Regions from separate parts of the Bordetella sp. genome, predicted to be linked through region 1. Evidence: predicted binding sites of a transcription regulator. Region 1 holds the regulator's gene; the other holds the start of a gene.

What was found. The regulator LexA, encoded in region 1, represses DNA repair genes until DNA is damaged. The targets are predictions, from matches to a motif close to ACTGTATNNNNATACAGT.
Region 2: ACO1P8_RS06835 (PA0069 family radical SAM protein) is a predicted target of LexA. The motif match lies at 12,016-12,033, and genes of this name have one in related genera.

What each region holds. Positions count from the first base shown of each region.
Region 1 is NZ_JBMQQZ010000097.1:25,259-40,276, reverse strand. It holds gene ACO1P8_RS21800 (TIGR00645 family protein) at 1-104, opposite strand, end outside; gene tig (trigger factor) at 324-1,634, shown strand; gene clpP (ATP-dependent Clp endopeptidase proteolytic subunit ClpP) at 1,634-2,290, shown strand; gene clpX (ATP-dependent Clp protease ATP-binding subunit ClpX) at 2,388-3,686, shown strand; gene lon (endopeptidase La) at 3,863-6,313, shown strand; gene lexA (transcriptional repressor LexA) at 6,374-7,024, opposite strand; gene ACO1P8_RS21770 (amino acid aminotransferase) at 7,178-8,383, opposite strand; gene uvrB (excinuclease ABC subunit UvrB) at 8,461-10,488, shown strand; gene ACO1P8_RS21760 (low molecular weight protein-tyrosine-phosphatase) at 10,793-11,284, shown strand; gene iscR (Fe-S cluster assembly transcriptional regulator IscR) at 11,688-12,236, shown strand; gene ACO1P8_RS21750 (IscS subfamily cysteine desulfurase) at 12,259-13,470, shown strand; gene iscU (Fe-S cluster assembly scaffold IscU) at 13,549-13,935, shown strand; gene iscA (iron-sulfur cluster assembly protein IscA) at 13,937-14,260, shown strand; gene hscB (Fe-S protein assembly co-chaperone HscB) at 14,264-14,782, shown strand; gene hscA (Fe-S protein assembly chaperone HscA) at 14,850-15,018, shown strand, end outside.
Region 2 is NZ_JBMQQZ010000026.1:594-15,611, reverse strand. It holds gene ACO1P8_RS06890 (electron transfer flavoprotein subunit beta/FixA family protein) at 75-824, shown strand; gene ACO1P8_RS06885 (electron transfer flavoprotein subunit alpha/FixB family protein) at 826-1,755, shown strand; gene ACO1P8_RS06880 (acyl-CoA dehydrogenase) at 1,938-3,779, shown strand; gene ACO1P8_RS06875 (peroxiredoxin) at 3,923-4,564, shown strand; gene ACO1P8_RS06870 (sulfate ABC transporter substrate-binding protein) at 4,821-5,855, shown strand; gene cysT (sulfate ABC transporter permease subunit CysT) at 5,965-6,777, shown strand; gene cysW (sulfate ABC transporter permease subunit CysW) at 6,774-7,697, shown strand; gene ACO1P8_RS06855 (sulfate/molybdate ABC transporter ATP-binding protein) at 7,725-8,786, shown strand; gene ACO1P8_RS06850 (phosphoadenylyl-sulfate reductase) at 8,824-9,579, shown strand; gene cysD (sulfate adenylyltransferase subunit CysD) at 9,612-10,520, shown strand; gene ACO1P8_RS06840 (sulfate adenylyltransferase subunit 1) at 10,543-11,841, shown strand; gene ACO1P8_RS06835 (PA0069 family radical SAM protein) at 12,040-13,329, shown strand; gene ACO1P8_RS06830 (hypothetical protein) at 13,354-13,755, shown strand; gene rplS (50S ribosomal protein L19) at 13,882-14,292, shown strand; gene ACO1P8_RS06820 (CoA pyrophosphatase) at 14,425-15,018, shown strand, end outside.

The sequences.
Region 1 (15,018 bases):
CCGAGATACAAGGGCAACTGCAGCCAGCGGGAGCTGAAGATGAGGGCCGCCATGGTGCTCAGGCGGGGAGGAGTGTCGCCAGGGGCGCGTGGTTGCATGGGCATGAAGACTCGGGATGCGAAACGGGATCGAATTTTATCAAGCTGACAGCAGCCTTTCCGTGCTGCCGCGTCGGCGTCCGCATGCTTATCCATCACGTGGAATCAACGCCCGAAGTTATCCGTCCCCCGCCGCGGCGGCGGCTTGAAAGAGGGCAAACGACTTTCCGGTAAAATGACCGGTTGATTCCCATCTTCCCTTCACTCGCAAAATAGGTCTTTTCAATGCAGCCTGTGGTTGAAACCCTCTCCGGCCTGAAGCGCCGCGTCGATCTGTCCGTGTCCGTGGCGGACGTCGAAAAAGAAGTCCAGGCGCAGCTGAAGCGCGTCGCGCGCACCGCCAAGGTGCCCGGCTTCCGTCCCGGCAAAGTGCCCATGGCCATGCTGGAGCGCAGCCACGGCCCCGGCATTCGCTATGACGTTATCAACACGCAGGTGGGCCGTGCGTTCGAACAGGCCGTGGATTCCGCCAAGTTGCGTATCGCCGGCGCTCCCGCCATCGAACCGAAGACCGAAGGCGTCGCGGAAGACGCGCTGGCGTTCTCCGCCACGTTCGAGGTCTATCCCGAAGTTTCCGTGCCGGACCTGGCCAGCCTGTCGGTGACTCGCTATGACAGCCCGGTGACCGACGCCCAGGTGGACCAGACCATCGAGGTCCTGCGCAAGCAGCGCGCAACCTACGAGGCGCGCGAAGGCCGTGCCGCGCAGGACGGCGACCGCGTCACGCTGGACTTCGCCGGCACAATCGACGGCGTGCCGTTCGAAGGCGGCAAGGCCGAAGGGTTCCCGTTCGTGCTGGGCCAGGGCCGCATGCTGCCCGAGTTCGAGGCCGCGGCGAAGGGGCTGAAAGCGGGCGACACCAAGGTGTTTCCGCTGACTTTCCCGGCCGACTATCAAGGCAAGGAAGTCGCCGGCAAGACGGCGGAGTTCACCATCACGGTCAAGGAAGTGGCCGAAGCCGTGCTGCCGGCCGTGGACAGCGAATTCGCGAAGTCGCTTGGCCAGTCCGAAGGCGATGTGGAAAAGCTGAAGGCCGACATCCGCAAGAACGTCGAGCGCGAAGCCAAGACCCGCTTGCTGGTGCGCACCAAGAACAGCGTCATGGATGCCTTGGCCGAAGCGGCCAAGTTCGATGTGCCCACCGCGCTGGTGGACAGCGACGTCAGCAGCCGTGTGGCGGCTGCCCGTGAAGAACTCAAGCAGCGCGGCCTGCCGAACGCGGATTCCGTGCCGATTCCGCCCGAAGCTTTCAGCACCGAGTCCGAACGCCGCGTGCGTCTGGGCCTGTTGGTGTCCGAGCTCGTCAAGGACGCCCAATTGCAGGCCAAGCCGGAACAGGTCCGCGCACGCATCGAGGAATTCGCCCAGAATTACGAGGAGCCGGCGCAGGTGGTCAGCTATTATCTGGCCGACCGGCAGCGCCGCGCTGAAATCGAAGCGCTCGTCGTGGAAGACAATGTCGTTTCCTATGTGCTGGAAAAAGCCAAGGTCACGGATGAGCAGGTGCCTTTCGATCAGTTGATGGGGATGGCTTGATGAACAGATTTACGGATTTCTACGCGTCGATGCACGGCGGCTCGTCCGTGACGCCGACCGCCCTGGGGTACATCCCCATGGTGATCGAGCAGTCCGGGCGCGGCGAACGGGCATACGACATCTATTCCAGGTTGTTGCGGGAACGCGTCGTATTCCTGGTGGGCCCGGTGAATGACAATTCGGCCAACTTGGTGGTGGCCCAATTGCTGTTCCTGGAGTCGGAAAATCCGGATAAGGACATTTCCTTCTACATCAACTCGCCTGGCGGTTCCGTTTATGCGGGCATGGCCATCTACGACACGATGAATTTCATCAAGCCGGATGTGTCCACGCTATGCACGGGGCTGGCAGCCAGCATGGGCGCGTTCCTGCTGGCCGCGGGGAAGAAGGGCAAGCGTTATTCGCTGCCCAACTCCCGCATCATGATTCACCAGCCGTCGGGCGGCGCCCAGGGCCAGGCCAGCGATATCCAGATCCAGGCACGCGAGATCCTGGACCTGCGTTCCCGCTTGAATCGCATCCTGGCGGACAACACGGGCCAGCCGGTAGAGCGCATCGAACAGGACACGGAGCGCGACAACTTCATGTCGGCGGAAGATGCGGTATCGTATGGCTTGGTGGACAAGGTACTGGCCTCGCGTTCCGAGGATCGCTAAGGCGTCCCCGGATCCGGTTCCTTCCCGCCGCTATTTCAAGCCAGCGTAGGATGGGTGGTGCGCGCAGGCGCGGCGCCCATCGTCACCAGAGATATATATGCCTGAAAAAAAGGGATCGGCAGACGCGAAGGTGCTGCATTGCTCTTTTTGCAACAAGAGCCAGCACGAAGTCCGCAAATTGATCGCGGGCCCCTCCGTGTTCATCTGCGACGAATGCATCGATCTTTGCAACGATATTATTCGGGAAGAGGCGCAGGCGACGGCGCGTGCCGCCATTCGCTCGGAATTGCCCACCCCGACTGAAATCAAGAAGTTCCTGGACCAGTACGTGATCGGCCAGGACACTCCCAAGCGCACGCTGGCAGTTGCTGTATATAACCACTACAAGCGCATCCGCCACGGCGAGCTCAAGGGCGACGAAGTCGAGCTCTCCAAGAGCAATATCCTCCTGGTGGGGCCGACCGGCTCGGGCAAGACATTGTTGGCGCAGACCTTGGCGCGCATGCTGAATGTGCCCTTCGTCATGGCTGACGCGACCACGCTGACCGAAGCCGGATATGTCGGCGAGGACGTGGAAAACATCATTCAGAAGCTGCTCCAGAACTGCAATTATGAAGTTGAAAAGGCGCAGCGTGCGATTATCTACATCGACGAAATCGACAAGATCTCTCGCAAATCGGACAACCCCTCCATCACCCGCGACGTATCGGGCGAGGGCGTCCAGCAGGCTTTGCTCAAGTTGATCGAAGGCACGGTCGCGTCCGTGCCCCCCCAGGGCGGCCGCAAGCATCCGAACCAGGATTTTGTCCAGGTCGATACGACCAATATCCTGTTCATCGTCGGGGGCGCCTTCGACGGGCTGGAGAAGGTCATCCGTGATCGTACGGAGAAATCCGGCATCGGCTTTTCCGCGTCGGTGCGCGCCAAGTCCGAGCGCGGCGTGGGCGAATTGTTCAGCGAAGCGGAGCCGGAGGACCTCATCAAGTTCGGCCTGATTCCTGAACTCGTCGGCCGTCTGCCCGTGGTGGCGACCCTCGGCGAGCTGGACGAGGCTGCCCTGGTGCAAATCCTTACCGAACCCAAGAACGCGCTGGTCAAACAGTTCCAGAAGCTGTTTGCCATGGAAGGCGCGGAATTGGACGTGCGTCCCGCCGCCTTGCGCGCCGTTGCCCGCAAGGCCCTCAAGCGCAAGACGGGGGCGCGTGGACTGCGGTCCATCCTCGAGTCCGCGATGCTGGATACGATGTACGAGCTACCCTCGCTCGGCAATGTCAGTCGCGTCGTGCTCGACGAGAACGTCATCGATGGCGATGGTCAGCCTTTGCTCATCTATGCGGATGATGCCGCGCAGGCATCGAAGCCGGATCGGGGCGAAGTCAGGGACGCCGCGGCCTGATTCCGCGAAAACCCGCCTCGGGAGGCGGGTCTTTCGGGGTTTTCGCGGCCGACAGCCGGAAGCTTGATTTTTCGGCTATTGTTCCCATATCAGACGTAGCTGACGATTAGACGGGACCTCGCCACCGCATTTTCCGCCGCATCGCCGATACGTTGAGTCATCCCAAGGAATTCTTTATGTCTGGCACTCAGACCCTGCCTTCCGAACCCATCGACCTCCCGTTGTTGCCGCTGCGCGACGTCGTGGTGTTCCCGCACATGGTCATCCCGCTATTCGTCGGACGCCCCCGTTCCATACGCGCACTTGAAGTGGCGATGGAGGCCGGCAAGAGCATCATGCTGGTCGCCCAGAAGTCCGCCGGCAAGGATGACCCCTCTCCGGAGGACGTCTACGAAATCGGCTGCGTGGCAGGCATCCTTCAGATGTTGAAGCTGCCCGACGGTACTGTAAAAGTGCTGGTTGAAGGCGCGCAGCGTGCTCGTATCACCCGGGTGGACGATGTCGAATCGCACTTTACGTGTGAAGTCGTGCCCATCCAGCTCGACCCCATCCAGGGCTCGGAGACCGAGGCCCTGCGCCGCGCCATCGTTGCGCAGTTCGAGCAGTATGTGAAGCTGAACAAAAAAATTCCGCCGGAGATCCTGACTTCCCTGGCCGGAATCGACGATGCCGGTCGGCTGGCCGACACCATTGCCGCGCATCTGCCGCTGAAGCTCGAGCAGAAGCAGAAAATGCTGGAAATCTTCGGCACGGCAGAGCGCCTGGAAGGGCTGCTCACGCAGCTGGAAACCGAAATCGACATCCTGCAAGTCGAGAAGCGGATTCGCGGCCGCGTCAAAAAGCAGATGGAGAAAAGCCAGCGCGACTACTACCTGAATGAACAGGTAAAGGCCATCCAGAAAGAACTGGGCGAAGGCGAAGAGGGCGCCGACATCGAGGAACTCGAGAAGAAAATCGTCGCCGCGCGGATGCCCAAGGAAGCGCGCAAAAAGGCCGATGCCGAGCTGAAGAAGCTCAAGCTGATGTCGCCGATGTCCGCCGAGGCAACGGTGGTGCGCAACTATATCGACACGCTGATCAACCTGCCGTGGCGCAAGAAGAGCAAGGTCAATAACTCTATCGGGAATGCCGAAACCGTACTCGATGACGATCACTACGGCTTGGACAAGGTCAAGGAACGCATCCTTGAATACCTGGCCGTCCAGCAGCGCGTCGACAAGGTAAAAGCGCCCATCCTGTGCCTGGTCGGTCCTCCGGGCGTGGGCAAGACTTCGCTGGGGCAATCCATCGCCAAGGCGACGAACCGCAAGTTCGTCCGCATGGCGTTGGGCGGCGTGCGCGACGAAGCCGAGATCCGCGGCCACCGTCGTACCTATATCGGCTCGATGCCCGGCAAGATCTTGCAAAACATGAGCAAGGTGGGTGTCCGCAACCCCTTGTTCCTGCTGGACGAGATCGACAAGCTGGGCATGGACTTCCGCGGCGATCCTTCGTCCGCCCTCCTGGAAGTGCTGGATCCGGAACAGAACCATACGTTCCAGGATCACTACGTCGAGGTGGACTTCGATCTGTCGGATGTGATGTTCGTTGCGACCAGCAACACGCTGAACATCCCGCCGGCATTGCTGGACCGGATGGAAGTCATCCGTCTGTCCGGCTATACCGAAGACGAGAAGGTCCACATCGCCAGCGACCATTTGATTCCCAAGCTGTTGAAGAACAACGGCCTGAAGGAAGCGGAGCTGACGATCGACGAATCGGCGTTGCGCGATATCGTCCGCTACTACACGCGGGAAGCCGGTGTGCGCGCGCTGGAGCGCGAGGTCGGCAAGATCTGCCGCAAGGTGGTCAAGCAACTGCTGACTGAGCGTGATGCCAAGTCGAAGGCCGACGATAAGGGCGAGACGAAGCCTATCGCCGTGACGTCGGAAAATCTGAACGATTACCTGGGCGTGCGCCGCTATAACTTCGGCATGGCGGAGAAAGAAAACCAGGTTGGCCAGGTTACTGGCCTGGCCTGGACCGAGGTGGGCGGCGATCTGCTGACCATCGAAGTCGCCGATATGCCTGGTAAAGGCGCCATCCAGCGCACGGGTTCCCTGGGCGATGTGATGAAGGAATCCGTCGAGGCGGCACGTACGGTTGTGCGGTCGCGCGCTCGCCGGTTGGGATTTGCCGACAGCGTTTTCGAAAAGCGCGATATGCACGTGCACGTGCCGGAAGGCGCGACGCCCAAGGACGGTCCGTCCGCCGGTATCGCCATCACCACTGCCATGGTGTCGGCCTTGTCGGGCATCCCGGTGCGTGCGGACGTGGCCATGACAGGCGAAATCACGCTGCGCGGGGAAGTGCTGGCCATCGGCGGTTTGAAGGAAAAGTTGCTTGCCGCGCATCGCGGTGGCATCAAGACTGTGTTGATCCCCGAGGAAAACGTCAAGGATCTGGCTGAGATTCCCGATAACGTGAAGAATCAGCTGGAGGTCGTGCCGGTTCGCTGGATCGACAAGGTGCTGGAACGCGCACTGGAACGCATGCCCGAGGCGATTTCGGAAGAGGAAGCCAAGGACAAGCCGCTCGTGACGCCGGCGCCGGCGACGGAATCCGTTGACCCGGTCATCAAGCACTGATCTCGTCGTCGTGCCTTGATCGCAAGGGCCTGCAGCGCAAGCTGGCAGGCCCTTTGCTTTTCAGTGCAGCGCCTGGGTACGAATCAGTCCAACCGCGATGCCCTCGAGGGCGAACTCCTGGCCGGGCTGGACAACGATGGGCTGGAAATCCGGATTTTCCGGCAGGAGTTCGATGCGGCCGCCTTCGCGGTGTAGCCGTTTCACCGTGACGTCTTCGTCGATCCGGGCTACCACGATCTGGCCGTCGCGGGCTTCGCTGGCCTTTTTGACGGCCAGCAGGTCGCCGTCGAGGATGCCGATATCGCGCATGCTCATCCCCCGCACTTTGAGCAGATAGTCCGGACGCTGCGGGAACAGGGCGGGGTCCACGCCCACGTCCCGTTCGACATGTTCGGCGGCCAGGATGGGGCTGCCTGCCGCTACCCGCCCTACGAGCGGCAGCATGAGCTGGGCAAGGGAAGGGATGGGCAGCATGGCTTGCCCGCTTTCGTGGCGCAGCTCCTTCAGGCGGATGCCGCGGGACGCACCGGCAGTCAGCTCGATCGCGCCTTTGCGGGCCAGGGCTTTCAGGTGGTCTTCCGCCGCGTTCGGCGAGCGGAACCCCAACGCCTGGGCAATTTCCGCGCGAGTGGGAGGAAACCCCGTACTGGCGACCGCTTGGCGTATGAGGTCGAGGATTTGCTGTTGGCGTTCGGTAAGTTTGCTGGCCATTTGCGGGTTCCTGCTTCCCTGTATGGATATACAGCTCCGCATTTTGGGGGACGCAGCTTTAAAACGCAAGGGCTATCGCGGTTCGCGGGCTTGGTGCCCGCAAAAAAAGAATGGGGCCCTCAGGCCCCATTCCATTTTCGCAAGCTGCGGGTTTCAGCCTTTCAGTACCGCCGCGATCGCCTTGGCGACGGCATCGATGTTCTGGCTGTTGAGCGCCGCGACGCAAATGCGTCCGCTGGAGATCGCATAGATGCCGTGTTCCTCGCGGAGGCGATCGACCTGGGCCGCGGTCAAACCCGAATACGAGAACATGCCGCGCTGCTGCAGGACGAAGCTGAAATCCTGCTGCACACCCTGTTCCTTGATCTTTTCGACCAGTTGGCGTCGCATCAGGCGAATGCGGTCGCGCATGCCGCCCAGCTCCTGCTCCCACAGCGCGAAGAGTTCCGGCGTGTTCAGGACGGTGGAGACGACGGTGCCGCCATGCGTGGGCGGATTCGAGTAGTTGGTGCGGATGACGCGCTTGAGCTGGCTGAGCACGCGTGTCGCTTCGTCCTTGCTGCCCGAGATCACCGTGAGCGCGCCGACGCGTTCGCCATACAGCGAGAAGGACTTGGAGAACGAAGAACTGACGAACACCGTCATGTCCATGCCAGCGAATAGACGCACGACCGCGGCGTCTTCCTGCAGGCCTGCTCCGAATCCCTGGTAAGCAATGTCCAGGAAGGGAACCAGGTCGCGCTCCTTGACGACATTGGCGATTTGCTGCCATTGCTCCGGCGTGGGATCCACGCCGGTGGGGTTGTGGCAGCAGGCGTGCAGGACGACCACGCTGCGCGCCGGCATCGCCTTCAGGCCGGCAAGCATGCCTTCGAAGTTCAGGCCGTGGGTTGCGGGGTCATAGTACGGGTAGCTTTCCACCTGGAAACCGGCCCGTTCGAACAGTGCCCGATGGTTCTCCCAGCTGGGGTCGCTGATGTAGGCCTTCGACTGAGGCAGCAGTTGATGCAGGAAATCGGCGCCGATCTTCAGCGCGCCCGTGCCGCCCAGGGCTTGCGTGGTCAACACGCGGCCCGCCGCCGACAAGGGGGAATCCGCGCCCAGCAGCAGCGCCTGCGCGCCTTTGTTATACGCTGCGATGCCTTCGATCGGCAGGTAGCCGCGCGCGGCGGCTGCTTCGATGCGGGCGATTTCAGCCTTGCGCACCGCGGACAAAAGCGGAATACGCCCGTTATCGTCGTAGTACACCCCTACGCCCAGATTCACCTTGCCCGGCCGGGTATCTGCGTTGTACTGCTCATTCAGCCCGAGGATGGGATCGCGCGGGGCCAATTCGACGTTTTGGAAAAGGGAGGTCATCGGATCGTGAAGAAGGGTAGGTGGACGCGGCCGGACATGCGGCGGATAATGGGGGGTTTACCCTGAGACAGTCTAGCATGACCGCACCTGGATTCGTCGAATTTCCGGACAGCCCGTTCCAGCTCTACCAGCCCTATCCCCCGGCAGGCGATCAGCCCGGCGCGATCGGCGCGCTGGTGGACGGCGTGCGGGACGGCTTGATGTACCAGACCCTGCTGGGCGTGACCGGTTCGGGGAAGACGTACACGATGGCGAACGTGATCGCCAGGCTGGGGCGTCCCGCGCTTGTTCTGGCGCCCAATAAAACCCTGGCCGCGCAGTTGTACGCCGAAATGCGCGAATTCTTTCCCAAGAATGCCATCGAGTATTTCGTTTCCTACTACGACTACTATCAGCCCGAAGCCTATGTGCCGACGCGCGATCTGTTCATTGAGAAAGACTCGTCGATCAACGAGCATATCGAGCAGATGCGGCTGTCAGCCACCAAAAGCCTGCTCGAGCGGCGCGACACAGTCATCGTCGGAACGGTTTCGTGCATCTACGGTATCGGCAATCCGGGCGATTACCATGCCATGGTGCTCATTTTGCGAGCCGGCGACCGTATCTCGCGACGCGAAATCCTGGCGCGCCTGGTGGCCATGCAGTACACGCGCAACGATGCGGACTTCACACGCGGCGTATTCCGAGTACGAGGCGAAACCATCGACATCTTCCCGGCGGAAAGCGCGGAACTTGCGCTGCGCCTGACGTTGTTCGACGACGAAGTCGAAACCCTGGTGCTGTTCGACCCCTTGACAGGAAAGGTGCGGCAGAAGGTCCCGCGTTTTACCGTTTATCCCGGGTCACATTACGTCACTCCGCGCGATACGGTGCTGCGGGCCATCGAAACGATCAAGGAAGAACTGCGCGAACGCGTGCAGTTCTTCACCTCGCAAAGCAAGCTCGTGGAGGCTCAGCGTCTGGAGCAACGCACACGTTTCGATCTGGAAATGCTTCAGGAACTCGGCTTTTGCAAGGGAATCGAAAACTATTCCCGTCACTTGTCCGGTGCTGCTCCGGGCGAGCCGCCGCCTACGCTGATCGACTACCTGCCGGGCGACGCACTGATGTTCATCGACGAAAGCCACGTCACCATCGGCCAGCTGAGCGGGATGTACCGCGGCGACCGCTCGCGCAAGGAAACCCTGGTGCAGTACGGCTTCCGTTTGCCCTCCGCCTTGGACAATCGGCCGTTGCAGTTGCAGGAATTCGAAGCGCGCATGCGCCAGTGCGTGTTCGTGTCCGCGACCCCGTCGGCCTACGAGAAGGAGCACTCCGACAATGTCGTCGAGCAGGTGGTGCGCCCGACCGGTCTGGTGGATCCTATCGTCGAAGTGCGTCCCGCGCATACGCAGGTGGACGACCTGCTGGGCGAGATCAAGCTGCGCGTGGCGCAGTCCGACCGGGTGCTTGTGACGACGCTGACCAAGCGCATGGCCGAAGACCTGACCGACTTCCTGGCCGAACACGGCGTCCGGGTGCGCTATCTGCATTCGGATATCGATACCGTGGAGCGTGTCGAGATTATCCGGGACCTTCGGCTTGGCACGTTCGATGTCCTGGTGGGCATCAACCTGTTGCGCGAAGGGCTGGATATCCCGGAGGTGTCGCTCGTTGCCATCCTGGATGCCGACAAAGAGGGTTTCCTGCGCTCGGAGCGCAGTCTGATCCAGACGATCGGACGGGCGGCACGGAACCTGAATGGCCGGGCCATTCTCTATGCGGACCGGATAACCGATTCCATGCATCGCGCCATCGGCGAAACCGAACGCCGGCGCAAGAAGCAGGAGGAGTTCAATCTGGCGCATGGGATTACCGCCAAGGGCGTGCAGAAAGCCGTCAGGGAACTGATCGATGGTGTCGTGGCACCGGTCCATCACTCGACGGTCGAGGACGCGCTGCCTGCGGAATTGTTGACCGACGAAAAAGCGCTGGCGCGCGAAATCCGCCGCCTGGAGAAGCTGATGATGGATCACGCCCGCAATTTGGAATTCGAGCAAGCCGCCGCGGCCCGCGATGCCTTGAATGCGTTGAAGGAGCGGGTGCTGCTGGACGGTGCGCGCTAACTGTCCCCTTTTGTTGTCCTTATGAAGGTGGGCGCACCGGAACGGAATTCATGTGCGTTACCGCTGTCGCACCCCTGTCACGGTCGTGACATGGGCCGGACATGATTTTCGTGTTGCAGCGCCGCGTCGCCGAGCATTGAATTGGTGCCGGAATTGATTTAGGTATGCTCAATAGCATTATTAGGTTTGCTCTATAAGTCCCTAAATCAGCTGGATTTTTTCGTCGTTTGACTTTTGTCCGGATAGTGCCTTTGTACTGAAAAAAAGCTTGCCTCCTTGCGGGTTTTCCCGCAGACTATCAAGCATGATGACCAAGGTACTTTTCGTTTGCATGGGCAACATCTGCCGCTCGCCGAGCGCAGAAGGCGTGTTCCGCCGGCTGGTCAATGATGCCGGCCTGGGCGATGTCGTGCGGATAGATTCCGCCGGTACGCATGCCTTCCATATTGGCGAAGCGCCGGACGCCCGGGCTCAAGCCGCTGCCCGGAAGCGCGGCTATGAAATCACGCATTGCGAGGCGCGTCAGGTCACGCCCGACGATTTTCGTGAATTCGATCTCATTCTGGCGATGGACTGGGAAAACCTTTCTGCGCTGCAGCAGCAGTGCCCGAAGGCTTACCAGCACAAGCTGATGTTACTGATGCGGTTCGCCAACGAGTTCGAGGAAGCCACGGTTCCCGATCCTTACTATGGTGGCCCGGAAGGCTTTGGCAAGGTACTCGACTACCTGGAGGACGCCTGTCAGGGCGTGCTGGAATTGGTGCGCAAGCGCGCCACCCAATACCAGGCGGCTTGATTCACGGGTCGCGTCAGCTCTGGTCGGCGCCATCCCATGGTAGAGCGACTGCCCGCCTTTTCGGTGGGCAGTTGTTCGTCTACGTGGGGATTCGTGCGGCCGCCGTATGCGCGTCCGGTGCCATTTTTCGAGTGTCCACCTCGCCGGGCGGGGCTTGGACGGTCGCGCCGCCTTGTTCGCGTTGCCGTTGTTCCCCCTTGTCTAAGCCGCCCCCGGGCGGTTTTTTAACGGTCCGTCCGGCAGGGCGTTCCGCCCCGGCCCGCCCTTGTGCCGGCCTGCTTCTCGGCCCTCTCGGCCGCAGGGTTTCATAGCAAATTAGTCGGGAATAGGCTATACTTGAGGCAATTACTCAGGTATTGGATCCCGGCTTGCCGGGCCTACTGGCTAAACAGGAAACCTCGATATGCGGCTGACTACTAAAGGACGTTTCGCCGTGACCGCCATGATCGACCTCGCCATGCGTCAGCACAGCGGGCCGGTTACGCTGGCGGCCATCAGCCAGCGCCAAAACATCTCCCTTTCCTATCTGGAACAACTGTTCGGCAAGCTGCGGCGCCACGAGCTGGTCGACAGCGTGCGTGGTCCGGGTGGCGGGTACTCTCTGGCGCGACTGGCCCGTAATGTTACGGTCGCCGACATCATTTTCGCCGTTGACGAACCGCTGGACGCCACCAGTTGTGGTGGGAAGCAGGACTGTACGAGCGGCAAGGATGGCAAATCCGGAAAGTGCATGACGCACGAGCTCTGGGCCACCCTTAATCGCAAGATGGTCGACTACCTGGATTCCGTGTCCTTGCAGGACCTTGTGGACCAGCAGCGCGTCCGCCAGCTTCAGGAAGCGAATAACCAGGCGCAAAACGGCACGGTGCGCGTCAACCGCATGACCAACGGTGCCGGCGTTGTCAGCCCGTGTACCAGCGCGGCGCAGCCAGGCGCGTCCGCCACCGTATAAGAAAACCAGGAGCTGTACGAACATGACCAACCGTCCCATTTACCTCGACTATTCCGCCACGACGCCCGTCGATCCGCGTGTGGTGGAAAAAATGGTGCCGTGGCTGTACGAAAACTTCGGCAACCCCGCCTCGCGCAGCCATTCGATAGGCTGGGAAGCGGAGGATGCGGTGGAGCGCGCCCGCGAAGAAGTCGCCAAACTGGTGAATGCTGATCCCCGCGAGATTATCTGGACGTCGGGTGCCACCGAATCGGACAACCTGGCGATCAAGGGAGCCGCGAATTTCTACCAGGAACGCGGCAAGCACATTATTACGGTCAAGACAGAGCACAAGGCTGTTCTGGATACCACGCGTGAACTGGAGCGCCAGGGGTTCGAAGTTACGTACCTCGACGTGCTGGATAACGGATTGATCGACCTGGACGTGTTCAAGGCGGCCTTGCGGCCCGACACGGTGCTGGTGTCGGTGATGATGGTCAATAACGAAATCGGCGTCATCCAGGATATCGAAACCCTGGGCGAAATCTGCCGTGAACGCAATATCATTTTCCATGTCGACGCCGCGCAGGCGACCGGCAAGGTGGAAATCGACCTGCAAAAGCTCAAGGTCGACCTGATGTCGTTCTCCGCCCACAAGACCTATGGCCCGAAAGGTATAGGTGCCTTGTATGTGCGGCGCAAGCCGCGGGTGCGGATCGAAGCGCAGATGCACGGCGGTGGCCACGAACGCGGTTTTCGCTCGGGCACGCTGCCCACGCACCAGATCGTCGGGATGGGCGAAGCCTTCCGGCTGGCACGCGAAGAAATGGGCACGGAAAACGAGCGCATCCGCATGTTGCGAGACCGCCTGTGGGCCGGACTGTCGGAGATCGAAGAGGTCTACTTGAACGGTGACATGGACCGCCGTGTGCCGCACAACCTGAATGTCAGTTTCAATTACGTGGAAGGCGAGTCGCTGATCATGGCCGTGAAGGAATTGGCTGTATCGAGCGGGTCGGCCTGTACGTCCGCCAGCCTGGAGCCGTCTTACGTGCTGCGCGCGCTGGGGCGCAACGACGAGTTGGCGCATAGCTCCATCCGCTTTACGATCGGCCGCTTCACGACCGAACAGGAAATCGACTTCACGGTCGATCTGCTGAAGAAGCGGGTCGGCAAGTTGCGCGATATGTCGCCCTTGTGGGAAATGGCCAAGGAAGGCGTCGATTTGAACAGCGTGCAGTGGGCGGCGCACTGATGGACACACCGGCGGGACGCCGGCCGCACGGCGCCCTCCTGTTAGAAATGCCTTCGCCTGGCGAAGTGGAGAAAAATCATGGCATATAGCGAAAAAGTTCTGGATCACTACGAAAACCCGCGTAACGTGGGCTCTTTCGAAAAGGGCGACGCTTCCGTCGGTACCGGCATGGTCGGTGCGCCGGCCTGTGGCGACGTGATGAAGCTGCAGATCAAGGTCAATGCCAGCGGCGTCATCGAAGACGCGCGGTTCAAGACCTACGGCTGCGGCTCGGCCATTGCTTCCAGTTCGCTCGTGACTGAATGGGTCAAGGGCAAGACGCTGGACGAGGCGATGACTATCCGCAATACGCAGATCGCCGAAGAGCTGGCCCTGCCGCCGGTGAAGATCCACTGTTCCATCCTGGCGGAAGACGCGATCAAGGCGGCCGTCAAGGATTACAAAGAAAAGCACACGCGGAGCTGATATGGCCGTCACGCTGACTCCTCAAGCGGCAAACCACATCAGCCGATATCTGCAGCGCCGCGGCAAAGGGGTGGGCTTGCGCCTGGGCGTCAGGACCACCGGCTGTTCCGGAATGGCATACAAGCTGGAATACGTAGATGAGCCGGATGTCGCCGATCAGGTCTTCGAAAGCCATGGGGTGAAGGTGTTCGTCGACCCGAAAAGCCTGGCGTATATCGATGGAACCGAGCTCGACTATGCCCGCGAAGGGTTGAACGAAGGGTTCAAGTTCCACAATCCCAACGAGAAGGCGACCTGCGGCTGCGGCGAGTCTTTTACGGTGTAAGCCTTGGCAGCCGTCGACGATCATTTTTCGCTGTTCGGCCTGCCGGCGCGGTTCCAGATCGATGCCGAAGAGCTCGAACAGGCGTGGCGCGCTGTCGCGGCCCGGGTGCACCCCGATCGCTACGCGACGGCGTCCCCGGCCGAACGGCGGGTGGCGATGCAATGGTCGGCCCGTGCGAACGAGGCATACCGGCAACTGCGCGATCCTTTGCTGCGGGCGCGCTACCTCTGCGAACAGGCCGGGGTCGATCTGCAGACGGAAAGCAATACGTCCATGGACGCCGATTTCCTGATGCAGCAAATGACCTGGCGCGAGACGCTGGACGAGGTGCGCGAGCAGGGCGGCGCGGGGACGGCCGCCAGTACACTGCGGACCGAGCTGCAGGACGCGGAGGCGGCCTTCCAGCGACAGGTGTCCTGCCTGCTGGACGATCAGAACGACCCGGCCGGCGCCGCCACGAAGATCCGTGAATGGATGTTCGTGCGCAAACTGCTCCAGGAACTGGCCCAGGCCACCGACTAGGTGTCCTCCATCGCCGGACGGGCCGACAGCGGGTCTGCCGCCATTCACACACTTATAAATCCCAACCATGGCTTTACTGCAGATTTCTGAACCGGGTGAATCCCCCGCGCCGCACGAACGCAAGCTTGCGGTCGGGATAGACCTGGGTACGACGAATTCGCTGGTCGCCACGGTACGCAGCAGCGTGCCGGAGGTTCTGCGGGACGAGGATGGCCGCGCGCTGTTGCCTTCGGCGG
Region 2 (15,018 bases), on a different contig from region 1:
GTAGAATCGTTCGATTCCCGGAGCGCCGCGGCCCTCGCGCGGCGTTCAATTATTCGATATCTGGAGGCTGTTGGATGAAGGTCTTGGTACCGGTCAAACGCGTGGTTGACTACAACGTCAAGGTACGCGTGAAATCCGATCAAACGGGCGTGGACATCGCCAACGTCAAAATGTCGATGAACCCGTTCGACGAAATCGCCGTGGAAGAGGCCACCCGGCTCAAGGAAAAAGGCACAGCCAGCGAAGTGATCGCCGTGTCGTGCGGTGTCGCGCAGTGCCAGGAAACGCTGCGCACCGCGATGGCGATCGGCGCGGATCGTGGCATCCTGGTCCAGACCGATGCCGATCTGCAACCGCTGGCCGTTGCCAAGCTGCTGAAGGCCCTGGTGGACAGGGAGCAGCCGCAACTGGTGATCCTGGGCAAGCAGGCCATCGACGATGACGCCAACCAGACCGGGCAGATGCTGGCCGCGCTGCTGGATTGGCCGCAAGCCACTTTCGCCAACAAGGTCGAGATCGCCGACGGCAAGGCGACGGTGACGCGCGAAGTCGACGGCGGCCTGGAAACCGTCGCGCTGACACTGCCCGCCATCGTGACCACCGACCTGCGTCTGAACGAGCCGCGCTACGTCACGCTGCCCAACATCATGAAGGCGAAGAAAAAGACGCTGGACACCGTCACGCCGCAGGACCTGGGCGTGGATCCGGCGCCGCGCCTGAAGACCCTGAAGGTCACCGAGCCGCCCGCCCGCAAGGCCGGCATCAAGGTGCCCGATGTGGCGACGCTGGTGGACAAACTGAAGAACGAAGCGAAGGTGGTTTGAGATGACGAGCCTGGTTATTGCGGAACACGATAACGCCCAGTTGAAAGGGGCAACGCTGAATACGGTGGCGGCGGCCGCCAAGCTGGGCGGCGACGTACATGTGCTGGTGGCTGGCGGCGGCGCGCAGGCCGTGGCGGAAGAAGCCGCCCGGATCGCGGGCGTATCCAAGGTCCTGCTGGCCGATGCGCCGCATCTGGCCGATGGCCTGGCCGAAAACGTCGCCGCGCAGGTGCTGGCGGTGGCGTCGAACTACAGCCACATCCTGTTCCCCGCGACGGCTTCGGGCAAGAACGTCGCGCCCCGCGTGGCGGCCAAGCTGGACGTCGCGCAGATCTCCGACATTTCGGCGGTGAACTCGCCGGATACTTTCGAACGGCCGATCTATGCGGGCAACGCCATCGCCACCGTGCAGTCCGGCGATGCGGTCAAGGTCATCACCGTGCGTACCACGGCGTTCGACGCCGTGGCCGCGCAGGGCGGTTCGGCGCAGGTCGAAACGGTGGCGCCCGTGGCCGATAGCGGCCTGTCGTCGTTCGTCGGCCGTGAGCTGGCCAAGAGCGATCGTCCCGAACTGGCCGGCGCGCGCGCCGTCGTATCGGGTGGCCGCGGCCTGGGCAGCGCGGAAAACTTCAAAATCCTGGACCCGCTGGCGGACAAGCTGGGCGCGGCACTGGGCGCCTCGCGCGCGGCCGTCGATGCCGGCTATGCACCCAATGACTGGCAGGTCGGCCAGACGGGCAAGATCGTCGCTCCGCAACTGTACGTGGCCGTCGGTATCTCCGGTGCCATCCAGCATTTGGCGGGCATGAAGGATTCCAAGGTGATCGTCGCCATCAACAAGGACGCGGAAGCGCCGATTTTCGGCGTGGCCGATTACGGCCTGGTCGGAGACCTGTTCACTTTGGTGCCGGAACTGGTCAACGCGCTTTAATTTAATATAGAAGAACCAAGGCGCATCGCGGTCCGCCGCGCGCACGTCAACGGCCGTCCTGGTGGGCGGCCGTTTTGCTTCCGGCAGCAAGCGGCCTATCCGCCTTCCGGCATGCATCGCCCGGCCATGGCCGGGGCTTTCCCACGGGGCGCGGGGCGGGCCGCGTCCGACAAGGAGACGACATGAGCTACCACGTACCGATCGCGGATATCCGTTTCACGCTCAAGGAGCTGGCCGGCCTGGACGAAATTCTGGCCTTGCCGGGGTACGAAGAGGCACCCGCCGATGTGGTGGATGCGGTATTGCGCGAGAACGCGCGCTTCGTGGAAGAGGCCGTGGCGCCGCTGAATCGCATCGGCGATCGCGAACCCGCCGCCTGGCGCGACGGCGCGGTAGCGACCCCGCCCGGCTATGCGGCGGCTTACCGCACTTATGCGGAAGGCGGTTGGCAGGGCTTGCTGCATCCGGTTGCCTGGGGCGGGCAGGGCCTGCCCAAGGTCGTGGCGGCCACCGCCAACGAGAATATCAATTCGGCCTGCCTGGCTTTTTCGCTCTGCCCCTTGTTGACCGATGGTGTCATCGAAGCCTTGCTCACCGTGGGAAGCCAGACGCTGCGCGACACCTATGTACCCAATCTCGTCTCGGGCAAATGGACGGGCACGATGAATCTGACCGAGCCGCAGGCCGGCTCGGACCTGGCCCAGATCGCCACGCGCGCCGTACCCCAGCCGGATGGCAGCTATCGCGTGTCGGGCCAGAAGATCTTCATCACCTACGGTGAGCATGACATGGCGGAGAACATCGTCCACCTGGTGCTGGCGCGCACGCCGGATGCCCCGCCCGGGGTGAAGGGAATATCGCTGTTCGTGGTGCCGAAGTTCCTGCCCGCGGCCGATGGCGCCCCGGGAACACGCAACGATGTGTGGTGCGCTTCGCTGGAACATAAACTGGGCATCCACGGTAGCCCGACCGCGGTGCTGATATACGGCGGCGGCAAGGGAGAGGTGGGCGAGGGAGCCATCGGCTACCTGGTGGGCGAGGAAAACCGCGGGCTGGAGTACATGTTCATCATGATGAACGCGGCGCGCTACGCCGTGGGGCAGCAGGGCGTGGCCCTGGCCGAACGCGCCACCCAGCAGGCGCTGGCCTATGCGCGCGAGCGGGTACAGGGCCGGGCGGTGGAGGGTTCCAGCGGACCGGTCGCCATCGTCCGCCATCCCGACGTACAGCGCATGCTGCTGACGATGCGGGCGCTGACGGAGGGCGGACGTTCGCTGTCCTATGTGACCGCCGCAGCCCTCGATCTGGCCAATCACCATCCCGACGCGGAAACACGCGACCGCAATCGCGCTTTCTATGAATTCATGGTTCCGGTGGTAAAGGGGTTCTGCACGGAGTCCGCGGTGGAGGTCGCCTCGCTTGGCGTACAGGTCCACGGCGGCATGGGATACATCGAAGAAACGGGCGCCGCGCAACACTATCGCGACGCCCGCATCCTGCCCATCTATGAGGGGACCACCGCCATCCAGGCGAACGACCTGATCGGCCGCAAGCTGCTGCGCGACGGCGGCGCGACTGCCCGCCGTATCCAGCAGGAAATGCGCGGCACCCTCGACGCGCTGCAGGCCGCCGAGGCGACCGCGGGTGCGGAGGCCGCGGCCGGTCTGGCGTTGCTGCGGGGGAATCTGGCCCAGGCCATGCAGGCCCAGCAGCAGGCCCTGGAATTCATGGCGCGGACGGCGATGGGCAACGTGCGCGCGGTATTCGCCGGCAGCGTGCCCTTTCTGATGCTCAGCGGGATACTGATGGCGGGCTGGCAGATGGGGCGGGCGGCGGTGGTCTGCCATCGCCGTCTGGAAGACGCGGACGCCGCGTCTGAATGGCCCCGGGAATTCCTGCGCAACAAGTTGGCGACGGCGTTCTTCTTTGGCGCGCACATCCTGCCGCGTGCCGCCGCGCTGTCGGCCGCCGTGCAGGCGGGCGCCGTTGCGGACACTTGCGCCGCTTACGCCGATATTGCATAAGGTTATATGCATTCTGGCTTTTCGACGTACGGGTTTGATGCCAGAATGACAAATGGATTGCGTCGGGGCACGGCGCCATTCCGTGTGTCCGCCGGATCGCATCTCGCGCCCGGCGTTTGTTTTCTCTGGATATAGGATCGAGCATGGGACAGCTACGTTTGGGCGATGAAGCGCCCGATTTTGAACAGAAATCCTCCGTCGGCCCCATCCGTTTTCATGACTACCTGGGCAATAGCTGGGGCGTCCTCTTTTCGCACCCAGCCGACTTCACCCCGGTATGCACCACGGAGCTGGGCTACACCGCCAAACTGGCGGACGAGTTCGCCAAGCGCAACGTCAAAGTGCTGGCCCTGTCGGTGGACCCCGTCGATTCGCACACCAAGTGGATCGACGACATCAACGATACGCAAGGCACGAAGGTCAACTTTCCCATCCTGGCGGACGAAGATCGCAAGGTGTCGGAGCTCTATGACATGATTCACCCGAATGCCAGCGCCACGGTTACCGTGCGTTCGGTGTTCATCATCGATCCGGCGAAGAAAGTGCGCCTGATCATTACCTATCCGGCCAGTACCGGACGCAACTTCAACGAGATCCTTCGGGTGATCGATTCGCTGCAACTGACCGACAGCCATAGCGTGGCCACGCCGGTCAATTGGCAGGATGGGGACGACGTCATCATCGTCCCTTCGCTGAAGGACGAAGAGGTCATCAAGCAGAAGTTCCCCAAAGGCTACAAGGCGGTGCGGCCCTATCTGCGCATCACGCCCCAGCCCAATAAATAAGACAAGAACGGCAACCCATCGTGCGAAGGCCGCCGTGAACCGGCGGCTTTCTTTTTTGCGCGGTACGGGGCGCACCCGCGAGTCTCTTTCCCCCGCGCCGCCACGGGGCGAAAGCGGATCCGGAAATATGCAAACAAGCACATTTTCGTTTGATGCGCCGTCCATACCCTCCACAATTCCGCTTCATCGTGAAGGCGGCTTCGCCGCCCCATCACATTCGGCGCCACTGGCGCGCGATATCGCGGATACGGACTTCATGACACACGACAGGCACAAACGGGATTTCCTGAAAGGGGCGCTGGGTTTGGCCTCTGCCTGCATGGGCCTGACACAGCTGCTGCCCGCGGCGCGTGCGCAGGCACGGCCGCTTGAGCTGCTGAATGTCTCATACGACCCCACGCGCGAGCTGTATGCGCAGTACAACCCCTTGTTCGCGCGGTATTGGAAAGCCAAGACGGGCCAGGATGTTTCCATCAGGAATTCGCATGGAGGTTCCTCCAAGCAGGCGCGCAGCGTGATCGACGGTGTCGATGCCGATGTGGTGACGCTGGGACTCGCGCCGGATATCGAAGCATTGGTTACCCACGGCGGCCTCGTCAAGCCGGGGTGGGAAAGCCGGCTGCCCGACAACGCGTCGCCTTATGCGTCGACCATCATTCTGGTGGTGCGCAAGGGTAATCCGAAGGGCATCAAGGGCTGGGACGACCTCGTCAAGCCCGGAGTGTCCGTCATTACGCCCAATCCCAAGACATCGGCGGGCGCACGCTGGAACTATCTCGCGGCATGGGAACATGCGCGGCGCAAGTCGGGCGAAGCGGGTGCGCGTGATTTCGTCGAAAGGCTCTACCGTAATGTGCCGGTGCTGGATTCGGGCGCGCGCGGATCGACCATCACGTTCGCGCAGCGGGGCGTGGGAGATGTGCTGATCTCCTGGGAAAACGATGCCTTCCTGGCGCGGAAGGAATTCGGCGCGGGCGAACTCGAAATCGTCGTTCCCAACCTCAGCGTGCTGTGCGAACCCTCGGTGGCGGTCGTGGACCGGAACGTCGATCGCAAGGGCACGCGCGAAGTCGCCGAAGCCTATCTGAAGCATCTGTATTCCGACGAGGCGCAGGACCTGATCGCCCGCAATTACTACCGGCCGATCGGCGCCAAGGCCAAGGCCGCCTACGCAGCGCAATTCCCCGCGCTGGAGCTGTTCACCATCCGCGACCTGGGCGGCTGGCCCGAGGTGGACAAGGCGCATTTCGCGGAGCAGGGCATGTTCGACCAGATCTATGTCAAACAGTAGGCGCATGGCGATGGCCGGCCTGACACTGCCCGCGGCCGGCACGCCCGCGCCGCGTTTGCCAGGGGCACACCTGGCACGGGCCGGGCACGGTGCGCGTACCCCGCGTGTCATGCCGGGGCTGAACTTGACGCTGGGGATATCGCTGGCGTATCTGGGCATCCTGGTATTGCTGCCGCTGTCGGCATTGCTGATCAAGGCCGCCGGCCTGAGCTGGGAGGCTTTCTTCGCCGCCGTCACATCGCCGCGCGTGCTTGCCGCCTATCGCATCACCTTCGGCGCATCGCTGCTTGCCGCACTCGTCAACCTGGTTTTCGGTCTGCTGGTGGCATGGGTGCTGGTGCGCTACCGGTTTCCCGGCAAGGGCCTGCTCGATGCGCTTGTCGACCTGCCGTTTGCCCTGCCGACCGCGGTCGCCGGCATCGCGCTGGCTGCGTTGCTGGGGCCGAACGGCTGGATCGGCGGGCTGCTCGCGCCACTCGGCATCAAGATCGCCTATACGCCCGCGGGCATCGTGGTCGCGTTGATCTTCATCGGCATTCCTTTCGTCGTCCGCACGGTGCAGCCTGTGCTGGAAGATATCGAGGGGTCGCTGGAAGAGGCCGCATCCAGCCTGGGCGCAAGGCCGGTCCAGATATTCATCCGTGTGCTGCTGCCGACCATCGCGCCCGCGCTGCTGGCAGGATTCGCCATGGCGTTCGCCCGTGCGATCGGCGAGTACGGATCCGTGATCTTCATCGCCGGCAATATGCCCATGGTGTCCGAGATCGCGCCCCTGCTTATTCTGGTCAAGCTCGAACAGTTCGACTATGCCGGCGCGGCCGCTATCGCCTCGGTGCTCCTGGGCCTGTCCTTCGCGATGTTGCTTGCCATCAATACGGCGCAGGCGTGGCGCCGCCGTGCGTTTGCCGGAGGACGGCCATGACGGCGGCCACGGCGATTGCGCCGTCGTCCAGCGGGGGCGGGAGACTTGCTCGCGCCGTGCTGGTCATCCTGGCGGCTGCGTTCCTGACACTGTTCCTCGTACTGCCTCTGTGCACGGTGTTCCTGGAGGCTTTGCGCAAAGGGGCAGGCGCCTATGTGTCCGCGCTGAACGAACCCGACTCCTGGGCCGCCATCCTGCTGACCTTGCTGACGGCTTGCGTCTGCGTGCCCCTGAACATGGTCTTCGGTATCGCGGCGGCCTGGGCCGTCGCCAAGCATGAGTTCCGTGGCAAAGCCCTGCTCGTCAGCCTGATAGATCTGCCGTTCTCCGTATCCCCGGTGGTGGCCGGGCTTTCCTACATGCTGGTGGTGGGCGCGCAGGGCTGGATAGGGCCATGGCTGATGGCTCACGATCTGAAAATTGCCTTCGCCTTGCCGGGCATCGTGCTGGTCACCACGTTCGTGACGCTGCCGCTGGTGGCGCGTGAGCTGATTCCGCTCATGGAGGCGCAGGGCAGCGAGGAGGAAGAGGCCGCCATCGTGCTGGGCGCGCGCGGCTGGCAGGCGTTCTTCCATGTAACCCTGCCCAATATCCGCTGGGGCCTGCTATACGGCGTGATCCTGTGCAATGCGCGCGCAATGGGTGAGTTCGGCGCGGTGTCCGTGATATCGGGCCATATACGCGGCCTGACCAATACCCTCCCGCTGCAGGTTGAAATTCTCTACAACGAATACCAGATCCAGGCCGGGTTCGCCGTCGCCTCGCTGCTGGCGCTGCTGGCCCTCGTCACGCTGGCCATAAAAACCATGGTGCAATGGCGCCGCGCGCATGCGTCGGCACGCCAGGACGACACCGATGCGGTGGCCGCGGATGGCCGCGCCCCGCGCCTGCCTGTCTTGTACGCGCCCGCGCGCCGTTAAGACCCAGAAAGAATCGAGGAAAGCCACATGGATATCGAGATCAAATCGGTCAATAAGCGCTTCGGCGCTTTCCAGGCCCTGCGCGATGTCAATCTGCACATCGACTCCGGCGAACTCGTCGCGCTGCTCGGCCCGTCCGGCTGCGGCAAGACGACCTTGCTGCGCATCATCGCGGGCCTGGAGACACCGGACAGCGGCAGCATTTATTTCTCCGGCGAAGACAGCACGGGGGTACATGTGCGTGAACGCCAGGTCGGCTTCGTGTTCCAGCACTATGCCTTGTTCCGGCACATGACCGTCTTCGAGAACGTCGCCTTCGGCCTGCGTATCAAGCCGCGCGGCCAGCGGCCCAGCGAGGCGGCCATCAGGCAGAAGGTTCACGCGCTGCTCGATCTGGTGCAGCTGGATTGGCTGGGCGACCGCTATCCGGGCCAGTTGTCGGGCGGGCAGAGACAGCGGATTGCGCTGGCGCGCGCGCTGGCCGTCGAGCCGCGCGTCCTGCTGCTGGACGAACCCTTCGGCGCGTTGGACGCGAAGGTGCGCAAGGAGTTGCGCCGCTGGCTGCGCCGTTTGCACGACGAGCTGCACGTCGCCAGCGTCTTCGTCACGCACGACCAGGAAGAGGCGCTGGAAGTCGCCGACCGTGTCGTCGTGATGAACGCGGGCCGCATCGAGCAGGTGGGTACGCCGCGCGATGTGTGGACGCATCCTGCGACGCCTTTCGTCTACGGTTTCCTGGGCGACGTCAACCAGATCGAAGGCCATGCCGCCGGCGGCCAGTGGCGCGCCAACGGCGTCGCGCTGCCCGCGCCGGCCTTCGATGGCCTGGACGAGCAGCGCGCCGTGGCGTATGTGCGGCCGCACGAGCTGGATATCGTGCCCTATGCGCCCTCCGGCGAGGGTATCGCGGTCAAGCTGAACCATGCCTATCTGGCCGGGCCCAGCGCCTTCCTGGAACTGCAGCGTGAAGACGGCGCCCTGCTGGAGGCCCAGTTATCCGAAGACGAATACCACGGCCTGGACCTGCGCGAAGGCGCGATGCTGCTTGCGCGTCCGCGCCGGGGCCGGATTTTTCCCGCCGGCGCCTGAGCGCCGTTCTTGCCATTAGCCTGCGAATGCGCCCACGATGACCCGTACCGTATCCCTTGCACATCCGGACACCGCCATCGCCACGCGGTGGTCCGAGCTGTTGCGGCAGCTGACCGATATCGCGGCGCGCTATCCGGACGCGGCGCTGGCTTCCTCGCTGGCGGCCGAGGACATGGTCCTGACGCACGCCATCCATACCGGCGGTTTGCCCATCGAGGTCTTCACGCTGGATACCGGACGTCTGCACACGGAAACCCTGGCCATGCTGGACATCATCGAGGGGCGCTATGGCCGCCGGCCGACGGTGTACCGGCCGCTGCCGCACGCCGTCGATGCCCATGTCGCCGAACACGGCATGTTCGCGTTCTATGAAAGCCGGGAGCTGCGCCAGGCCTGTTGCCATATCCGCAAGGTAGAGCCGCTGACGCGCGCGCTGGCGGGGCGGGGCGCCTGGATTACCGGCCAGCGGCGCGCCCAGGCGGCCACGCGCGGCAGCCTGCCGGAAGCGGAACGGGATGCGGTTTTCGGCTTGTGCAAATTCAATCCGCTGGCTGCCTGGGACGAAGACGACGTCTGGAATGCGATCCGCGTGCTCGACATTCCCTATAACCCGCTGCACGACCGCGGCTATCCGTCTATCGGCTGCGAGCCCTGCACCCGTGCCATCCGTCCGGGCGAGGACGTCCGCGCGGGGCGGTGGTGGTGGGAGTCCTCAGATAGTAAGGAATGCGGACTGCATGCAGGCAACCAGGCCGCCGGCCATCTCCGGGATCCCGCCGCGGCCAAGGCTTGATATCCCCGTCTACCGAAGCAACCGAGAGTCCCATGTCCATCGTCCATACCCGCAGCCATCTGGATTGGCTGGAATCCGAAGCGATCTTCATCATGCGCGAGGTCGCGGCCGAATGCGAAAGGCCGGTCCTGCTGTTTTCCGGCGGCAAGGATTCCTGCGTGCTGTTGCGCCTGGCGGAAAAGGCGTTCCGGCCGGCCCGCTTCCCGTTTCCGCTGATGCACATCGATACGGGTCACAATTTTCCGGAAGTCATCCGGTTTCGCGACGCTCGCGCCGCCGAGCTGGGCGAACGGTTGATCGTGCGCAGCGTGGAAGACTCGATGGCACGCGGTTCGGTGGTGCTGCGCAAGGAAACCGATTCGCGCAATGCCGCGCAGGCGGTCACCCTGCTGGAAGCGATCGCCGAATTCGGCTTCGATGCCTGCATCGGCGGCGCGCGGCGCGACGAGGAAAAAGCGCGCGCGAAGGAGCGCATCTTTTCATTCCGCGACGAGTTCGGCCAGTGGGATCCCAAGAGCCAGCGTCCGGAAGTCTGGAGCCTGTACAACACGCGCGTGCATCGCGGCGAGAACATGCGGGTATTTCCGATCTCCAATTGGACCGAGCTGGATGTATGGCAATACATCGCCCGCGAGAACCTGGCGCTGCCATCGATCTACTACAGCCATCGACGGCAGGTGGTGCGGCGGCGCGGCCTGCTGGTGCCGGTCACGCCGCTGACGCCCCCGCAGGCGGACGAGCAGGTGGAAACCCTGTCGGTGCGGTTCCGCACCGTGGGAGACATCTCGTGCACCTGCCCGGTGGCCTCCGACGCCGCGGACAACCAGGCCATCATTGCCGAGACCGCGTTGAGCGACATCACCGAGCGCGGCGCCACACGGATGGACGACCAGACTTCCGAGGCCTCCATGGAGCGCCGCAAGAAAGAAGGTTATTTCTGAAGCCGGACCGGAGCCACACCGCATGAATGCCATCAACGAATCCTTCCTGCCCGCGGGCGAAACGGCCGTCATCCGGCTCATCACGGCCGGCTCGGTCGACGACGGCAAGTCCACGCTGATCGGCCGCCTGCTGTACGACAGCAAAAGCGTCTACGCCGACCAGCTGGACGCCATCGCCCGGGCCAAGTACAAGCGCGTGGCCGGCGACGGTATCGACTTCGCATTGCTGACGGACGGGCTGGAAGCGGAACGGGAGCAGGGCATCACCATCGACGTCGCGTACCGCTATTTCGCGACGCCGCGCCGCAAGTTCATCGTCGCCGACGCGCCGGGGCATGAGCAATACACCCGGAATATGGTGACCGGGGCGTCCACCGCCGATGTGGCGGTCATCCTGATCGATGCGACGCGGGCGGCCGACGGCCAGCTCCTGCCGCAGACGAAGCGGCACAGCACCATCGCGCGGCTGCTGGGGATCCGCCACATCGTCGTCGCGGTCAACAAAATGGACCTCGCGGGGTGGGACCGCGCGGTGTTCGAACGCATCCGCGACGCCTATGCCGACCTGGCGCGTCGCATCGGCATTGCGGATTTCCAGGTGCTGCCGGTGTCCGCGCTGAACGGCGACAACGTTGTGACGGCTTCCCCGCACACGCCCTGGTATGACGGCCTCCCGCTGCTGGACCTGCTGCAATCGCTGGATCCATCGGTGGCCGGCGCGCATGCTCCGCTGCGTTTTCCGGTGCAGTGGGTGGTGCGCCACGATGGGAGCAGCGCGCAGGATTTTCGTGGCTATGCGGGGCGCATCGCCAGCGGCACCTTGCGGCCGGGAGACGAGATCACGGTGCAGCCATCCGGGACGACAGCGCGCGTGGTCGAGGTGCGCGCACACGATCGCATCCTCTCCGGCGCGACGGCGGGCGATTCGGTGATCGCGGTGCTGGATCGCGATGTCGACGTGTCGCGTGGCGATGTGCTGTCGCATGCCGCCGCGCCGGCACGGGTGGGCAAGGAACTGGAAGCGGAGCTGTGCTGGCTCGATACGCAGCCGCTCAACCCGGCGCGCCGATATTTGTTGAAGCACGGTACCCGGGTTACGACGGCGAAGATCCGCGAGGTCGTGACACGCCGCGACATTCGCGAGTTGCGCGAGATCGATCGCGACGTCGGAACGCTCGGGATGAACGACATCGGCAAGGTGTTGATCGCGACGCGCGATCCGTTGACACTCGATCGCTATGACGATGTCGCGGCCACCGGCGCGTTCATTCTGATCGACGAATCGACGCATCAGACCGCGGCGGCCGGCATGCTGCGCTGAGGCGGGTAAAACCGGCCCGCGGGTGAGCGCTTTTACCATGCCATCGGCCGGAAAGCCTTATTTCATGCGGGTTTTGCGACAAAGCCACAGTCCGGGAGATTGCCCCCAGCGGCCGGCGAAGTTGGGGTAAAGTGGGACGTCGCCGAAAAAAGGCGGCGGGTTCTTGCCAGAAGTACTGTATGGATGTACAGTATCTCTATGGCACGTACCGATCATTCCGTTTTTGCCGGTTCTGGGTCCCCGGCTGCCGCCCCCGCCGCCTTGCGCGGTCGGGGTGCGGTTACTAATGTTCGGCATCGCTTCCAGCGCGATGAACGCAGCGCAGCGGATCCGGCAGACGAGCCGGCGCTGGCTGACGCGGTCCCCGGTTCTCCCTCTGCTTCAGTCCCCATTTATCCGTACGCCCCCGGCCAGCCCAGGTCCGGATACCCCGAATATCCGGTGTATCCGATCGCTTCCGACACGGGCGAGGGCGACGAGCCGGGCCAGCGCGGTCCCACGACGCAGGTCATGGTCGAACAGGCGCGCAAGCTGCTGTCGCGCAACGATTCGCCCGATGTTCCCTTCGACCGGGCGATCAATACCTACCGTGGCTGCGAACATGGCTGCGCATACTGCTATGCCCGGCCCACCCACGCTTACCTGGGGTATTCCCCCGGGCTGGACTTCGAGACCCGGCTCATCGCCAAGGCCAACGCGGTGGACGCCCTTCGTGCGGAACTCGCCCGCCCGGGGTACCGCGTGGAGCCGGTCAATATCGGCTCCGCCACGGACGTCTACCAGCCTATCGAACGTACGTGGCGCCTGACACGCGGCGTGCTGGAACTGCTCCTGGAAACCGGGCATCCCCTGACGATCGTTACCAAGAATGCCCTCATCGAACGCGATCTGGATATCCTGAAGGCGCTCGCGCAGCGCAACCTTGTGGCGGTCTACCTCAGCATCACGTCGCTGGACGCCGATCTTTCGCGTAGCCTGGAGCCGCGCGCGTCGGCGCCTTGGAGGCGGCTGCAGGCGGTCAAAACCTTGGCGGATGCCGGCGTCCCGGTGGGCGTGCTGGCTGCACCCGTCATTCCCTTCGTCAACGACGAATTTCTTGAACGCATCATCGAAGAGGCGGCCCAGGCGGGCGCTTACTACGCCAGCTATACGGTGGTCCGGCTGCCCTGGGAAGTGAAGCCTGTGTTCGAGGAATGGTTGCAGGCGCATTTTCCCGATCGCGCCGAACGCGTCCTCCACCGCATCGAAGACATGCGGGAAGGCAAGCGCAACGACGCCCGCTTCGGCACCCGCATGCGGGGTACCGGCATCTGGTCCGATCTGCTGCGCCAGCGCTTCGATGTGGCGGTACGCCGGGCGGGGCTCAACCGTCGGCGCCTGCAACTGGATACCCAACAATTTATCGCTCCGGCCCCCTTTTCCCCTTCCAGGGGGCCGGGCTTTGCTCATGGACCTGCGCCCGCGAGGCAGCTGGGTCTATTCGACTAAGTATGTCTCCCAAGGAGCACTCGCATGAATCTCGCAGCCGAACCGCAATTCCCGACCAAATGGCCGTTTCCGCCCGCGCCGCCCGCGCGCCGTGCATGGGGACGCATGCTGTCGCCGTTCCGCCGGGCTCGCCGCGACGGGGCGCTGGGCGGCATGCCTTTGCCCGGCGCTTTTCCGGTCTCCCCCGCATCCTTGCCGCGCGCCGGATCCGCATCTGCGCTCGCACCCGTGGCCACAGCCGAGACCATACCCGGGACCCTATCGGGGACCGTACCCGGCGCTATGTCCGGCTCTATATCCGGGACGACGTCCGGCGCCGGCCAGGACGTTACGCTGCGTCAGATGGTGGTGGATATCCTGCTGGTCGCCATGTGGGGCGCGATGATTCCCGCATTGATGTGGCTAGGCGCGGCCGCAGGTTTCTGAGGTGGCAGTCAATTTACCTAAGCCTCTGATTTGATGTAGAATGCTGGGTTTGCCAAACGTCATCCTCTGCATGCGGCGCAGGTTTTCATCATAACAATCGCATGGCACGATGATTTCGGAGTTCTCATGAACCTTATCGCTATCCTGGAACAGGAAGAAATCAAGCGCCTGACCGCCGACAAGACGATGCCGTCTTTCGCGCCCGGCGACACCGTGGTCGTCAGCGTCAATGTCGTCGAAGGTACGCGCAAGCGCGTGCAGGCGTTCGAAGGCGTGGTTATCGCCAAGCGCAACCGTGGGCTGAATTCCGCCTTCATCGTGCGCAAGATCTCGTCGGGCCAGGCCGTGGAACGGACTTTCCAGCTGTACTCGCCGCAGATCGCCTCTATCGAGGTGAAGCGCCGCGGTGACGTTCGCCGCGCCAAGCTGTACTACCTGCGCGACCGCTCGGGCAAGTCCGCTCGTATCAAGGAAAAGCTGGTCAGCCGTCAGGCTGCCGCGCAATCGGCCAAGGCTGCCGAGACCGCAGCGTCCTGATCGCGATGTTGGTGCCGCCCGCCGGCCCCTCATCAGCAAAGGCACCCCCAGCGGGTGCCTTTTTGTTTTCAAGCGGGTATCCTCAATCCGCATCCTATCGTCGTCTTTCGTTCACTCCGCGCTTTACCCCTCATGCCTGACCAGCCCGCTTCGTCGCGTCCTCGCCGTCCCATCGTTCGACCCGCCTTTGACGCCGCTGTGCAGCCCTGGGTTGCGGCCAACGAAGGCCTGCTTCCCGTTCCGCCCCAGGCCCTGGCCGTGGAAGAATTGCGGCGGGTGCTGCAGCACCCCGCCGGCTGGCCGACACAATTGCCGCTGAACGGGGATGTGCGCTATCCGGGCCGCGAAGGGCCGCCCGTGCTGGCGGCGGTGCTGATCCCGTTGGTGATGCGGGAGGAGGGTGTAAGCGTCATGCTGACGCAGCGCACCGCCCATCTGCATGACCACGCGGGCCAGATCAGTTTCCCCGGGGGACGTATCGAGGACACGGATGCCAGCCCGATCGCCGCCGCCCTGCGCGAGGCGCAGGAAGAGACCGGCCTGGGATCGGAATGGGTCGAGGTGCTGGGCACGATGCCGGCGTATCTGACGTCCACCGGGTTTTCCATCACCCCCGCGGTGGGACTGGTTCGGCCGGGCTTCGAGCTCGTGCCCGATCCCTTCGAGGTCGCGGAGATTTTCGAAGTACCGCTGTCCTTCATCACGGATCCGGCCAATCATCGCCTG